3 regions of the Bacillus sp. S10(2024) genome follow, and region 3 is predicted to be linked to each of the others. Evidence: riboswitches for the same ligand, from Rfam matches in the RefSeq annotation. Region 3 holds a riboswitch; each other region holds the start of a gene.
The links. A riboswitch is a leader RNA that binds a small molecule or an ion and turns the genes downstream of it on or off. The one in region 3 is predicted to bind thiamine pyrophosphate.
Positions count from the first base shown of each region.

Region 1: another riboswitch for thiamine pyrophosphate. It lies ahead of tenA (thiaminase II); the one in region 3 lies ahead of thiT (energy-coupled thiamine transporter ThiT).
Region 2: another riboswitch for thiamine pyrophosphate. It lies ahead of thiM (hydroxyethylthiazole kinase); the one in region 3 lies ahead of thiT (energy-coupled thiamine transporter ThiT).

Region 1 is NZ_JBFLUR010000002.1:2,806,213-2,810,504, forward strand. Features, by position in the region: gene AB1280_RS14340 (ABC transporter substrate-binding protein) at 1-392, opposite strand, end outside; gene AB1280_RS14345 (ABC transporter permease) at 389-1,141, opposite strand; gene AB1280_RS14350 (ABC transporter ATP-binding protein) at 1,138-1,881, opposite strand; gene tenA (thiaminase II) at 1,850-2,545, opposite strand; TPP riboswitch at 2,631-2,731, opposite strand; TPP riboswitch at 2,791-2,899, opposite strand; gene AB1280_RS14360 (SH3 domain-containing protein) at 3,327-4,292, shown strand, end outside.
Region 2 is NZ_JBFLUR010000002.1:3,145,340-3,149,631, forward strand. Features, by position in the region: partial or broken gene AB1280_RS15995 (threonine ammonia-lyase) at 1-19, opposite strand, end outside; gene thiE (thiamine phosphate synthase) at 285-938, opposite strand; gene thiM (hydroxyethylthiazole kinase) at 954-1,763, opposite strand; TPP riboswitch at 1,836-1,945, opposite strand; gene AB1280_RS16010 (DNA topoisomerase III) at 2,190-4,292, shown strand, end outside.
Region 3 is NZ_JBFLUR010000002.1:4,216,539-4,220,830, reverse strand. Features, by position in the region: gene feoB (ferrous iron transport protein B) at 1-1,740, opposite strand, end outside; gene AB1280_RS21455 (FeoA family protein) at 1,737-1,964, opposite strand; TPP riboswitch at 2,297-2,398, shown strand; gene thiT (energy-coupled thiamine transporter ThiT) at 2,485-3,084, shown strand; gene AB1280_RS21445 (hypothetical protein) at 3,125-3,448, opposite strand; gene AB1280_RS21440 (ABC transporter permease subunit) at 3,623-4,292, opposite strand, start outside.

The DNA.
Region 1 (4,292 bases), 1.4 Mb from region 3:
GAAGAAATGCCTGCTGATTTTAGCGATACAACATGGTTTAAAGGGGAACGAACAACTGCACCGATAGATTTCACTGGAATGTGTTCATTCGCTCTCGCAATCACAACGTCAGGCTGATAATACAATCCAACAGTTACTTTTCCTGCTGCTGCTAACGTTAATGGATCAGTTGGATTAGAAGGAAATTTAATATTTACCTTCACACCTTCTTCTTTAAAATAACCTTTTTCCATTGCTGCATAAATAAAGCTATGCACTGCATTTGGATACCAATCGAGCATGACAGTGACTTCTTTTTCGCCTTTTTTCTTTTCTGATGCCGAATTGCTAGAACACCCAACAATCATCGCGATTAACAATGTAAATACAAAGATGCGCTTTACTAATTTCATGAATGCTTCCTCCAACTAATACATTTTCTCTCAAATATCGAAACGAGTAATACAAAGAAAATAGCGAGCAATGACAATAAAACAATTGGTGCAAACACACCCGCACCATCCATTTGTGTCATCATTCGTTTACTAAAATAGCCTAGTCCTGCTTGTGCTCCAAGCCACTCTCCAATCGCTGCCCCAATCACGCTAAACGGCACAGCCACCTTTAAAGCTGAGAAAAAATAGGGAAGTGCAGACGGTAATTTCAATTTGAAGAAAACATCTTTTTTTGTTGCACCATATGTAATTAAAAGCTCTTCCCACTCCTTTTTCGTACTACAAAGGCCATCATACGTATTTACTGTAATGGGAAAGAATGTAATCAGTACTGTGACAACAACCTTACTCCAAATCGAATAGCCAAACCATAAAACAAATAATGGTGCTAAAGCTGTAATGGGAATCGTCTGTGAAGCAACTAATAGCGGATAAAATGCCTTCTCAGCAAATGTACTCATACTCATCAACATTGCTAACCCAACACCTAATACGATAGAAATAACAATGCCGATCACTGTAACAGAGAGCGTTGCTGGTAAATGCACCGTAAGCAATATATTCCGCAAATCCCATATTTTTTGAACAATGGCACTTGGAGACGGTAAAATGTACATTTCATCAAGAATCCGTGCTCCTACTTCCCAGCCAATCAGCAAAATAGTCGTTACAATAATGGCCGGAACATAATCTACAATTCGCTTCATACAAGCACCTGTCTTTGCAATATGCCAATGAGTTCATCTTTTAATGCCAGCATTTCTGGGTGATGCAAATCTTTTCGAGACCGTTCTTGCCCAAGTGGCACAGTCCGCTCAGTTAATAATGTAATGGGCTGCTCTGTTACGATAAAAATACGGTTAGAAAGATACAGCGCTTCATCAACATCATGCGTAATAAACAAAATTGTTTTTTGCCAATATTCCCACTGTTCAAACAACCATTCTTGCAAAGATGCCTTCGTTAATGCATCAAGTGCACTAAACGGTTCATCTAATAGTAAGAGGTCACCGCCCGTTAACAACGTCCGAATAAACGATACGCGTTGCCGCATTCCGCCTGATAAATCTTTTGGCTGTTTCTTTTCATACCCTTGCAGTCCAAATTGCTCCAGCAGCTCTTGTGCTTTCATGTGTGCTTCTTTTTTCTTCATGCCTTGACATTCAAGTGGCAAAGCTGCATTTTCAATAATGGTTCGCCACGGGAGTAACATATCTTTTTGCGGCATATAGCCAACAGGAGTTGTTCCCATTACATCAATCGTGCCAGCATTCGCTTTCTCAAGTCCCGTAATAAGCCGAAACAATGTACTTTTCCCGCAGCCACTCGGCCCGATAATGCTAATAAATTCTCCTTCTTGTACTACAGCATTAAGGCTCTTGATAATCGGTTTCTCATCATAATGAAAAGAAACGTTATGAAATTGTAGTATGTTTTTGTTCCTCAAAACCCCACATCTCCTTACGATATGCCATATCCCAAAATAAGTATTCAAAACGGCTGGAATATAAGAAAATTTCTTCTAAACGATTTAATTCTTCTTCTGTTTTCCCAATTGCAATTTCATTACATAAATCAATTAACCATATACAAAGATTCCCATATTCTTCTGAGCTGTATCCTTGAATCCACTCACCAAAAAATTCATGATCACGCGCGGATGGAATAGCATTTAAGCGCTTCCCAATCTCCCAATAACTCCACATACATGGAAGCAATGCTACAATTAACTCAGCAAGTGTACCGTTTTGTGAAACTGACATCATATAGTTTGTATATGCTAGATTCATAGCAGACGGCTTTGCTAATTCCATTTCTTCAACAGAAATTCCTAAACGCTTTGCGTATTGTTTATGAATCATCATTTCTCCATTTAAAATCCCATCGATTTGTTCAGCAAACTTCGCCATTACTTTTGGATTTGTTGCTTTTACAACACCAATTGCATATAACTTTGCGTAATCTAACAAATACAAATAATCTTGAACAATATAATATTGAAATCTATCTTTCTCTAACGTTCCATCTCCCATCCCTGTTACAAATGGATGATTATGACTCTTCTCCCAAACAGGTTGCACCTTTTCAAATAATCTTTCACAAAATGTCATCTCCGCTTCCCCTTCCTGTATATATGTTTCCAAATAAAAAACCACTTCTATATAAGAAGTGGCCACAGCAAACAAAAGAAAAACTCATTTGTTGTTTCCACTTCCCTACGCTAGCATCACCTAGATCAGGTCATAAGGGTTAAGGATTTTACCTCTCTCAGCTTTTAAGCACCCCTAGTGGTGTTCTATAAAATTTTCAATAAAAAATCCCCGTTTCTATGCATAAAGAAACGGGGACGTTATTTATATCGTCCAAATTGCTTCCCTACGCTAGCATCATCTAGATCAGGTTCAAGGGTCAAAGACTATAGGTCTTACTCTCAGCTAGCAAAACTAGCTCCCCTAGCAGTATATTCATTTAACATAGTCAGTATACCATCACCCTATCTCATCGGCAACTCTTTTCATTTCTCCTTCTACCTATCTGTAAGTTCAGAAAAAAACGAATTCCTTTTCGCTATTTCCATAATAGCTATAAATCTGCTATCCTTTTATTATATATCCATTTTCACTTTTCGACATTTAAGTCGCTGCTATACAAAATACATCATAACCACTACTTGTTTTCTCCTTTTGTTTTAAGCCTTGCATGTGGTAGAAAAAGTCCTTGATCATTTCTATGTGCAGCCAAATTCTCCACTCTAAAAAAAAAGAGTTTTTAACTTACACATAGAGAAAAAGCTTTCGTTTGTTTTTAATCTATAAATATGTTTCAAACTTAATATCCACATATTATAATTTAAATTATAACAATGCATTACTTAAGGAGGTCAATGAATATATGAATTTAAAAGTCGCAGCACTAACAGCAACTACTGTAGCAGTTGCCTCTATGCTCCCCTCTATGGCAGACTCTAATGTACATACTGTAGAAGCAGAGCAAACTGCAAAAGCAAAAATTGGTTATGTTAAAACGGAAACGTTACAAATGTACAATAGCCCGAATGGAACAGACCCTGTTATTGACAATATTACACGTAACACTCCCGTTACTATTTTAGAAACAACAAATGAATGGTACAAAGTTCACATTCACAATAAAACTGGTTATGTCAAAAAAGACGCCATTTCTTTAACAAAGCCACAAAATGGTGAGAATCAATATATCGTAAATGCAGATGCATTAAACGTTCGCTCTGAACCAAACACACAATCTGAAATTATTACTGTATTACCAAGTGGGAAATTTGTTACTGTTCAAGAAGAACAAGAGGGATGGTATAAAGTTGTACATAATGGAACAAGCGGCTATGTAAAGAAAGAATTTTTATCTAACGCCGATCAGCCATTAGTAAAGGGAATTACTGTACAAGGCGGAAGTTCTTATTACGTTGCCACTCCAACATTAAAAGTACGTAGCGGAGCAGGAACAAATGCAGCCATTATCGGTTCTTTACCAAATGGAACACAAGTACAAGTCGTTGAAAGTGTGGGAACATGGTATAAAATTCGCTACGGATCAGGATATGGCTATGTTGCACAGCATTATGTAGTACAAGGACAAAAACAACAGCAGCAACCAAAACAGCAAGCTACCCCATCTATTCCAGCTGCATTTAAATATCCTGCCCAAGGGAAAATCAGCTCAGAATTTGATGTACGCTGGGGAAAAATGCACTACGGCGTAGATATTGCAGCAACAGGAAATGTTCCAATCCAAGCTGCCGCATCTGGGACTGTTGTAAAATCATATTATTCTACAAGCTATGGAAACGTTGTATTTGTTGCCCATCGTATAAACGGGAAT
Region 2 (4,292 bases), 1.1 Mb from region 3:
TTTGTAATACTTGCTGCAATATTTCTAGCCCAATTGTTCCTTGTTCAACGATCACACGTCATCAAATGGATGAACAAATGTCGCTCCAGTTCGCTCTTTTAAATCAAGTGCATAAGCTAATGCTTCATTTTTTCATGAGCTGCTATAATATTTTGTAACGTAATCATGTTGTCGCCTCTGAAACAGTATATTCATACACTTTAGTTTCAACGGCACAATTTGTTTTATACAAAAAAAGAACCATTTCTGCACATGAGAAATCGTTCTTTTCATATATGAACCCGTTATTTTTTTACTAACTCCGCTAATTTTTTCGTACTATCAAAAGGGGAATCTGCTAAACTAATTGCTGAAATCACAGAAACTCCATCCGCCCCGGCTTCCACGACAGAAGCAGCATTGTAGGCGGTAATCCCACCAATACCGACAATCGGAATTTCAATACCACTTTCACGGAAAAAACGTAATCCTGCCGTTCCTTGTACCGCTTTTGCATCTTTTTTCGTGGTTGTTTGAAAAATCGGTCCTACTCCTAAATAATCCGCACCATTTTCAATCGCAAAACGAGCTTCTTCTATTGTATGAGCGGACACACCAATGATTTTATCCCCCATTTTTTCACGTACAATCTGAATGTTTTCATCATCTTGCCCAACATGAACCCCATCTGCCTCTAACGCTAGTGCTAATTCCACATCATCATTTACAATAAAAGGAACATGATACTCTTTACATAAGGATTGCAACTGCTTTGCAAATGCATATCGGATTTCCCCCGTTAACGCTCCGTCACCTTTTTCACGGTATTGAAAAAGTGTAACTCCACCATCAAGTGCTTCTTTCATAACTTGTAATGGATCTTTTCTGCAATTGTTACTTCCCATAATAAAATACACTTGTAATAACTCCGACATCTGCCGTTTATCAATACGTGCCATTTCCCTCATCCCTTCTTAACGAATTTCTTCAACATTTCCATATTGTTCAACGTCTTCTGCCTTAACGCTTGCTAACTGATTTAAAAATTCAATTTGGAAACTTCCCGGCCCTTGTTCAGCTGTTTTACTTACAGCAATTTCTGCCGCTACACCGTAAAATGTTACCGCCGCAACAGCCGCTTTTACATAATCGTTTTCGATTGCTGCAAACGCTCCGATAACGGATGTTAATAAACAACCCGTTCCTGTTACTTTCGTTAAAATGGGATGACCGTTACGAAGAATGAAAGTTCTTTCTCCATCTGTTATCACGTCTTCTTTTCCAGTAATAACGATAATTGTGTTTAGCTGCTCTGCTGCTTGTTTCGCAACTGAAACAACATCACCATTTCCTCCCCCTGCATCAACACCTTTAATCTCCCATTTCTCATCAATCACATTTGCTATTTCTGCTGCATTGCCACGCATGATTGCTAGCTTTACTTCACTTGGAATATACCTTGCCACTTCTGTTCGATACGAAGTTGCCCCAGCACCGACCGGATCAAATACAACTGGTACATTGTGCGTATTTGCTGACTTTCCAGCAATAAGCATCGCCTCTACTTCTTCTTGGTGAAGTGTTCCCATATTTAAAACGAGCGCTCCCGCGATACTTGCCATTTCAGCTACTTCTTCTTTCGCATATGCCATCACAGGCGATGTACCTAATGCCAGTAATCCATTGGCAGTAAAATTTGTCACAACGACATTTGTAATATTATGAACAAGCGGATTTCTTTCTCGTACTGTCTCAACTACTTGTGCAATTTTTTTCATTTTCATATGTATCTCTCCTTTTTTATAACGGGAGATATAGCAAAAAAGACACTTTTGCGCATGCAAAGTGTCTTCATAATGTGCTTTTTACACTCTCCCTACGCTGGCATTACCCAACAGGTTCAAATGGTCAACGACGGATTAGCCGTACTCTCAGTTTGCATCCACAAACTCCCATGTGTTTTCTTATTCATCTACTTCAGTAGTCTACTCCGTTTCTATTGAAATAACAAGTTGAAAAAAAGATATAAAAACCTCTTTTTTCGATAGGTGAGAGCACCTGGCCATGCATAGGAGCGGTCATGTTGTGTTTTGCATAGCAGCGACTTAGAAACATGAAAACTACAATATGGTTCAAATCTTCGGAATAACTGAATCCGAAGGGGATGTATGCTATAGTTAACTTACGGAAATTGAAAGGATGTTTGAAATATGGCAAAAAGTGTAATAATTGCTGAAAAACCTTCTGTTGCACGTGATATTGCGCGTGTATTGAAGTGCGATAAAAAAGGAAATGGTTACATTGAGGGCAGTAAATATATTGTTACGTGGGCTTTAGGGCACCTCGTTACATTAGCAGACCCAGAAAGTTATGATGTGAAGTATAAAAAGTGGAATCTAGAAGATCTTCCGATGCTGCCGGAACGCTTAAAATTAACGGTGATTAAACAAACTGGCAAGCAATTTAATGCTGTGAAAAGTCAATTGACTAGAAATGATGTAAATGAAATTATCGTAGCTACAGACGCTGGTCGCGAAGGTGAATTAGTAGCTCGTTGGATTATTGATAAAGTTAGAATGAATAAGCCGATTAAACGTCTATGGATTTCATCTGTTACCGATAAAGCAATCAAAGATGGCTTTGCCAATTTGAAGCCAGGTAAAGCGTACGACAATTTATACGCTTCAGCGGTTGCCCGTTCGGAAGCTGACTGGTATATCGGCCTTAATGCAACACGTGCATTAACTACAAGATTCAATGCACAATTAAATTGCGGTCGTGTTCAAACACCTACTGTAGCGATTATTGCAGGACGTGAGGACGAAATTAAAAACTTCAAAGCACAAACCTACTACGGTATTGAAGCACAAACAACAGAGAAGTTAAAGCTTACTTGGCAAGATGGGAAAGGCAATAGCCGCAGCTTTGATAAAGAAAAAATTGATGCGATTGTGAAAAAATTAGGAAAGCAAAATGCGACTGTAGTAGAAATTGAGAAAAAACCTAAGAAGTCGTTTGCTCCTGGTCTTTATGACTTAACAGAGTTACAACGTGATGCAAATAAAATTTTTGGTTATTCTGCAAAAGAAACATTAAATATTATGCAGAAACTTTATGAACAGCACAAAGTATTAACATATCCGCGTACAGATTCACGTTATATCTCATCTGACATTGTAGGAACACTTCCAGAACGTCTGAAAGCTTGCGGAGTAGGTGAGTATCGTTCTTTAGCCAATAAAGTCTTAACGAAACCAATCAAAGCTTCTAAATCTTTTGTTGATGATAGTAAAGTAAGTGATCACCATGCAATCATTCCAACAGAAAGCTATGTAAACTTCTCAGCTTTCGCAGATAAGGAGCGCAAAGTTTACGATTTAGTTGTAAAACGTTTCTTAGCAGTTTTATTCCCTGCTTTCGAATACGAACAACTAACGTTACGTGCAAAGATCGGTGATGAAAATTTCGTCGCACGCGGCAAAACAATTGTGAATTCTGGCTGGAAAGAAGTATATGAAAATCGCTTTGAAGATGACGATGCAGCAGACGACTTGAAGGAACAAATTTTACCTCGCATCGAAAAAGGCGATACATTAAACGTAAAACTAATTGCAGGGACAGCTGGTCAAACGAAGCCACCTGCACGTTTTAATGAAGCGACATTACTTTCAGCAATGGAAAATCCAACAAAGTACATGGACACGCAAAACAAACAGCTTGCAGACACATTAAAATCAACCGGCGGACTAGGTACAGTTGCTACACGTGCTGACATTATTGATAAATTGTTCAATTCGTTCTTAATTGAAAAACGTGGCAAAGACATTCACATTACATCAAAAGGCCGTCAATTACTGGATTTAGCACCAGAAGAGTTAAAATCCCCTACACTAACTGCTGAGTGGGAGCAAAAACTTGAGGCCATTGCGAAAGGAAAATTGAAAAAAGAAGTATTTATTTCCGAAATGAAAAACTACACAAAAGAAATTGTTTCCGAAATTAAATCGAGCGATAAAAAATATAAGCACGACAACATTTCCACAAAAACTTGCCCAGACTGCGGCAAACCAATGCTAGAAGTAAACGGTAAAAAAGGAAAAATGCTTGTATGCCAAGATCGTGAATGCGGCCATCGTAAAAATGTATCCCGCACGACAAATGCACGCTGCCCGCAATGTAAGAAAAAACTAGAACTTCGCGGTGAAGGAGAAGGCCAAATCTTCGCATGTAAATGCGGCTATCGTGAGAAGCTTTCCTCATTCCAAGAACGTCGTAAAAAAGAATCAGGTAACAAAGCAGATAAACGTGCCGTT
Region 3 (4,292 bases):
TGTCGAAACAACAACTTCTTTTGCTAAAAATCCTGTTAACAGAGATGCAGCTGCTTGCCATGTTCCAAAACCAAGCGGCGCAAGAATTGGAGCGAATAATCCACCAATCATTGCTAAGAAACTATCACCCATATCTACACCAAATCCAGATGGGCCCGCATAGTTTAATAACCAAATCACAACAGAACCACCGAAGATAAATGTACCTGCTTTACGTACAAATCCTTTTCCTTTTTCCCACGTACTACGCCATAATGTTTTTACTTGCGGCACACGGTAAGGCGGAAGTTCAATAACGAAAATAGATTTCTCTTCTTTTAAAACCGTAATAGACATAATTTTTGTAACGACTAACGCTAGAATAACACCAATGAGATATAAAGAAAATACAACAACCGCTTGACTATTTGGGAAAAAGACCCCTGCAAATAATGCATATACAGGTAAACGGGCTGAACATGACATAAACGGTGTCACTAAAATCGTAAGCAACCTCTCTTTTTCCTGTTCAATTGTTCTCGCTGCCATAATGCCTGGTACATTACAACCAAAACCGATAATCATAGGAATAAACGCTTTTCCGTTTAGTCCAAAAAACTCCATCACACGATCCATAACAACGGCAATACGCGCCATATATCCAGAATCTTCTAGTAATGAAATGAAGAAGAACAATACGAAAATTTGCGGTACGAATACTAATACAGCACCCACTCCTGCAATAATTCCATCTGTAACGAGCGCTCGAATGAAATCAGACGCTCCAATATTCGTAAGCCCTGCTGTTACCCAATCTGTAAGTGGACCACCGACAAATGCATCAAATTGATCAGATAAAGGCGTTCCAATCCACGAAAACGTAACTTGAAAAATTAAAAACATGATTCCTAAAAAGATCGGTATCCCCAAAATTTTATGCGTAATTAATTTATCAATTCTTTCCGAAAAAGGAATGCTTCCTTCTTTTTCATGACGAATCACACTTGTTTTCAACTTTTCAATATACGCTGCACGTACCCCGTATATGTGCTGATCTAGCGTAACATCTAATTCTTCTTCCAATGCAGAGCGAATTGCTACAAGTTCTTTATATACATGCGACTTGGTAAGTTCTTTCTCTACCACTTCGTTATTTCCTAAAAATTGAAGCGCAAGCCATCTTGCATGATCATCATTTTCTCGCTGCAATTTCTCCATAACGCGCTGGATTCCTGTCTCTACCGCTTTACCATACGAAAGAATAAACGGTTTCTGCTCCGCCTTATCGCTTTCATGAAGAGCAGCCAATAATTCCTCACAGCCTTTTCCACTTCTTGCTATAACGGGAATCACTGTTACACCTAGCATTTCAGATAACTTCTTTACATCAATCACAATCCCGCGTTGTTTTGCCACATCAATCATATTTAAACCAATAGAAAGTGGTTTTCCAAATTCCAACAATTGTAATGTTAAATGCATATTACGTTCAAATTGTGAAGAGTCCACAATATTTAACATATGATGAAATTCTTCTGTTAATAAAAACTGCGTAACAACCCCTTCATCACGGGATACAGGATTTAAATCGTATATACCTGGTAAATCTATTAACATTCCTTGCTTATCTTTTAACTTACCAATCTTTTTTTCTACGGTTACTCCGCTCCAGTTGCCAACATATTCATAAGAACCAGTAAGCGCATTAAACAATGATGTTTTTCCCGTATTCGGATTTCCTAGCAAAGCAACCTTGTTCACGTTAATTCCACCTTTATCATTTTCGCATCACAATGACGAATAGAGATTAATTGCCCACGGCATTCTAATGTACATGGACCATTAAGCATTGCTTTTTGTTTTATACAAAGCTCGCATCCTTCAGAAAATCCAAATGAAGCTAAGCGACGTTTTAATAATTTATCAAGAGATTGTAAATCTTTCACACGTACTTTTTCATCTATACTCATATCAACTAAATTCATCAAATTATCCCCCTCAAAAGATAACGATAATTATTATCAATATCAATTATAACATGACTCTCTGAAAAAACACTATACAATATGCTGTGAATTTATTACTATTTTTTGTACAATTTCAGCTTATTTAACATAAAAATTGTTGTTATATTGAATAAGGTCTGACCCGATCTCGCTTTCTACCTTTTTTAAACCTCGCACGTGGAAAAATAAAGAACTGACTACTTCTACGCACAGCCCATCCCTCTCGCCCTTCCTAAAAAGAAAAGGTATTATATTTTCATTTGCCATTCTTATCCATTGTTATTACAATAATAGTAACAATCTAAGAATCTCGTTGTCACAGGGGGAGCCGCGTTGCTGAGAGGGAATACTTTGTTCCGACCCTTAGAACCTGTTAGTTAATGCTAACGTAGGAATTGTGCAGACGTATATACATAAGTAGTGATTTTCAATTTGTGTATTTTCATCCCCCTATGATAAGGATTCTTCTTTTGTAACTTGGATGTAGGGGGATTTTTACATGCGTAACACAAATTTACAAGCAATGATAGAGGCAGCGATTCTCGCAGCATTTGCGTTAGTTATCGACATTTTGCCGCTCTCTATTAAACTTCCAACAGGCGGTTCTATCTCATTTGCTATGATTCCAATTTTTATTGTTGCTTACCGCTGGGGATTTAAAGCGAGTTTCTTAAGTGGTCTCGTTTGGGGATTATTACAAATTGTCGCAGCAGATGCAGCTATTTTTACACCGGTACAAGCGTTTATTGAATACTTCATCGCCTTTGCCTTTATTGGCTTTGCTGGATTATTTCATGCACCAATTCAACAAGCAATCGCCAATAAACAAAAAGCAAAAGCAACTATGTATATCATTATTGCTACGTTTATCGGCAGCTTAGCTCGTTACTTTTGGCACTTCATTGCCGGCGTAATCTTCTTTGGACAATATGCACCAAAAGGACAATCAGCTGTTTTATATTCCTTTATCTATAACGGCATCACAATGATTGGTTCTTTCGCAATGTGTGCGGTTCTACTTGTCGTTCTATTTACAACAGCACCGCGCTTATTTACAAGCTCGAATGCACATCATACAAACAGAAAAAAGATTGCTTAAACAGCAATCTTTTTTTACCTCAGTATTCCAAGTTATTTTCCTAATGTGATTCTCTTTTTCTTACGATTTCGGGAGTTTGAGAATGGAGTGCGCAGCTGCTCTCAAAATTATTCTTACCGTTTTGCTTATGAATCCAAGATTTCATCTCATTCCATAAAACAACTCTATGCACATCATACCCTATGTGATATTGCTCATTTATGTTCTCTTTGTAGTTCTCATTCCATTTGTACCATACTATTTTATCGCGTGAATCTACTGGTATTTCTCGCCGATCAATGACAGTTGTACAATCCTTATTATTAGCTAACATAATTGCGTCATTCTCTAATAATAAAGCAAGAGCCTCTGAGCGCTTCTCCATTCTCTTTCTCCCTTCAGTTGTAGTACCTAACGTCTTATTTCCCTAAAATGTGTGTGCCTTACATAGATAAGTTTATTCAAAATAACGTTGCTTAACTATCGATTAACCTTACAAAGAACCTTACATTTTTGTAAGAATTATAATATCAAATAAAAATATATAAATATAAAAATTTCATTTACAATCTTTCTCAAACTGCAATTCCTTATACCCATTCACAATTTTCGTCATACAAAATAATAAAATCATATAAAACAGAACTGGAATCATAATAATTCTCGGTTCAATCATGAGCTCTACATAATAATAACTAATCAAATTCGACCACTCATTTAAATATGGAAAATACAAGTTAAATTGGTCGTGCGTTTGTCCGGAAACAATCTTCGTTCCTCCAAGAAACAACTTAAAAATAGACAAATGCAACATAAGAAGGAGCACTTGTACCATTTGTTCTCCCACTTGAAAGATAATTTGTGGGCTTAGTGCCTTAATCATATGCGTTCGAAATACATGCCCTTTACTTCCTCCCAATAAGAATGAGCTTTGCACATAATCCTTCTGCCAAATCTGCTGAACTTCTTGCTGAAATAATCGCGTTAAACTCGGAAGGGCAACGAGAATGAACACGGCAATTTGTATATATAATAATTGGACATTTGTAACAACCTGCTCCGTCCGTATTTCATATATGACAAAAGGAGTGAGTAAGAAAAAACAAAAGATTGTTTGCGGAAATAGTTGCAAATTCATCAAAAAGTGATGGAAGAAAATTAATTTTCGCTTCACATGACTCATAAAAAAACCAATGCACAGCGATACAATAACTCTTACGACGGCAACA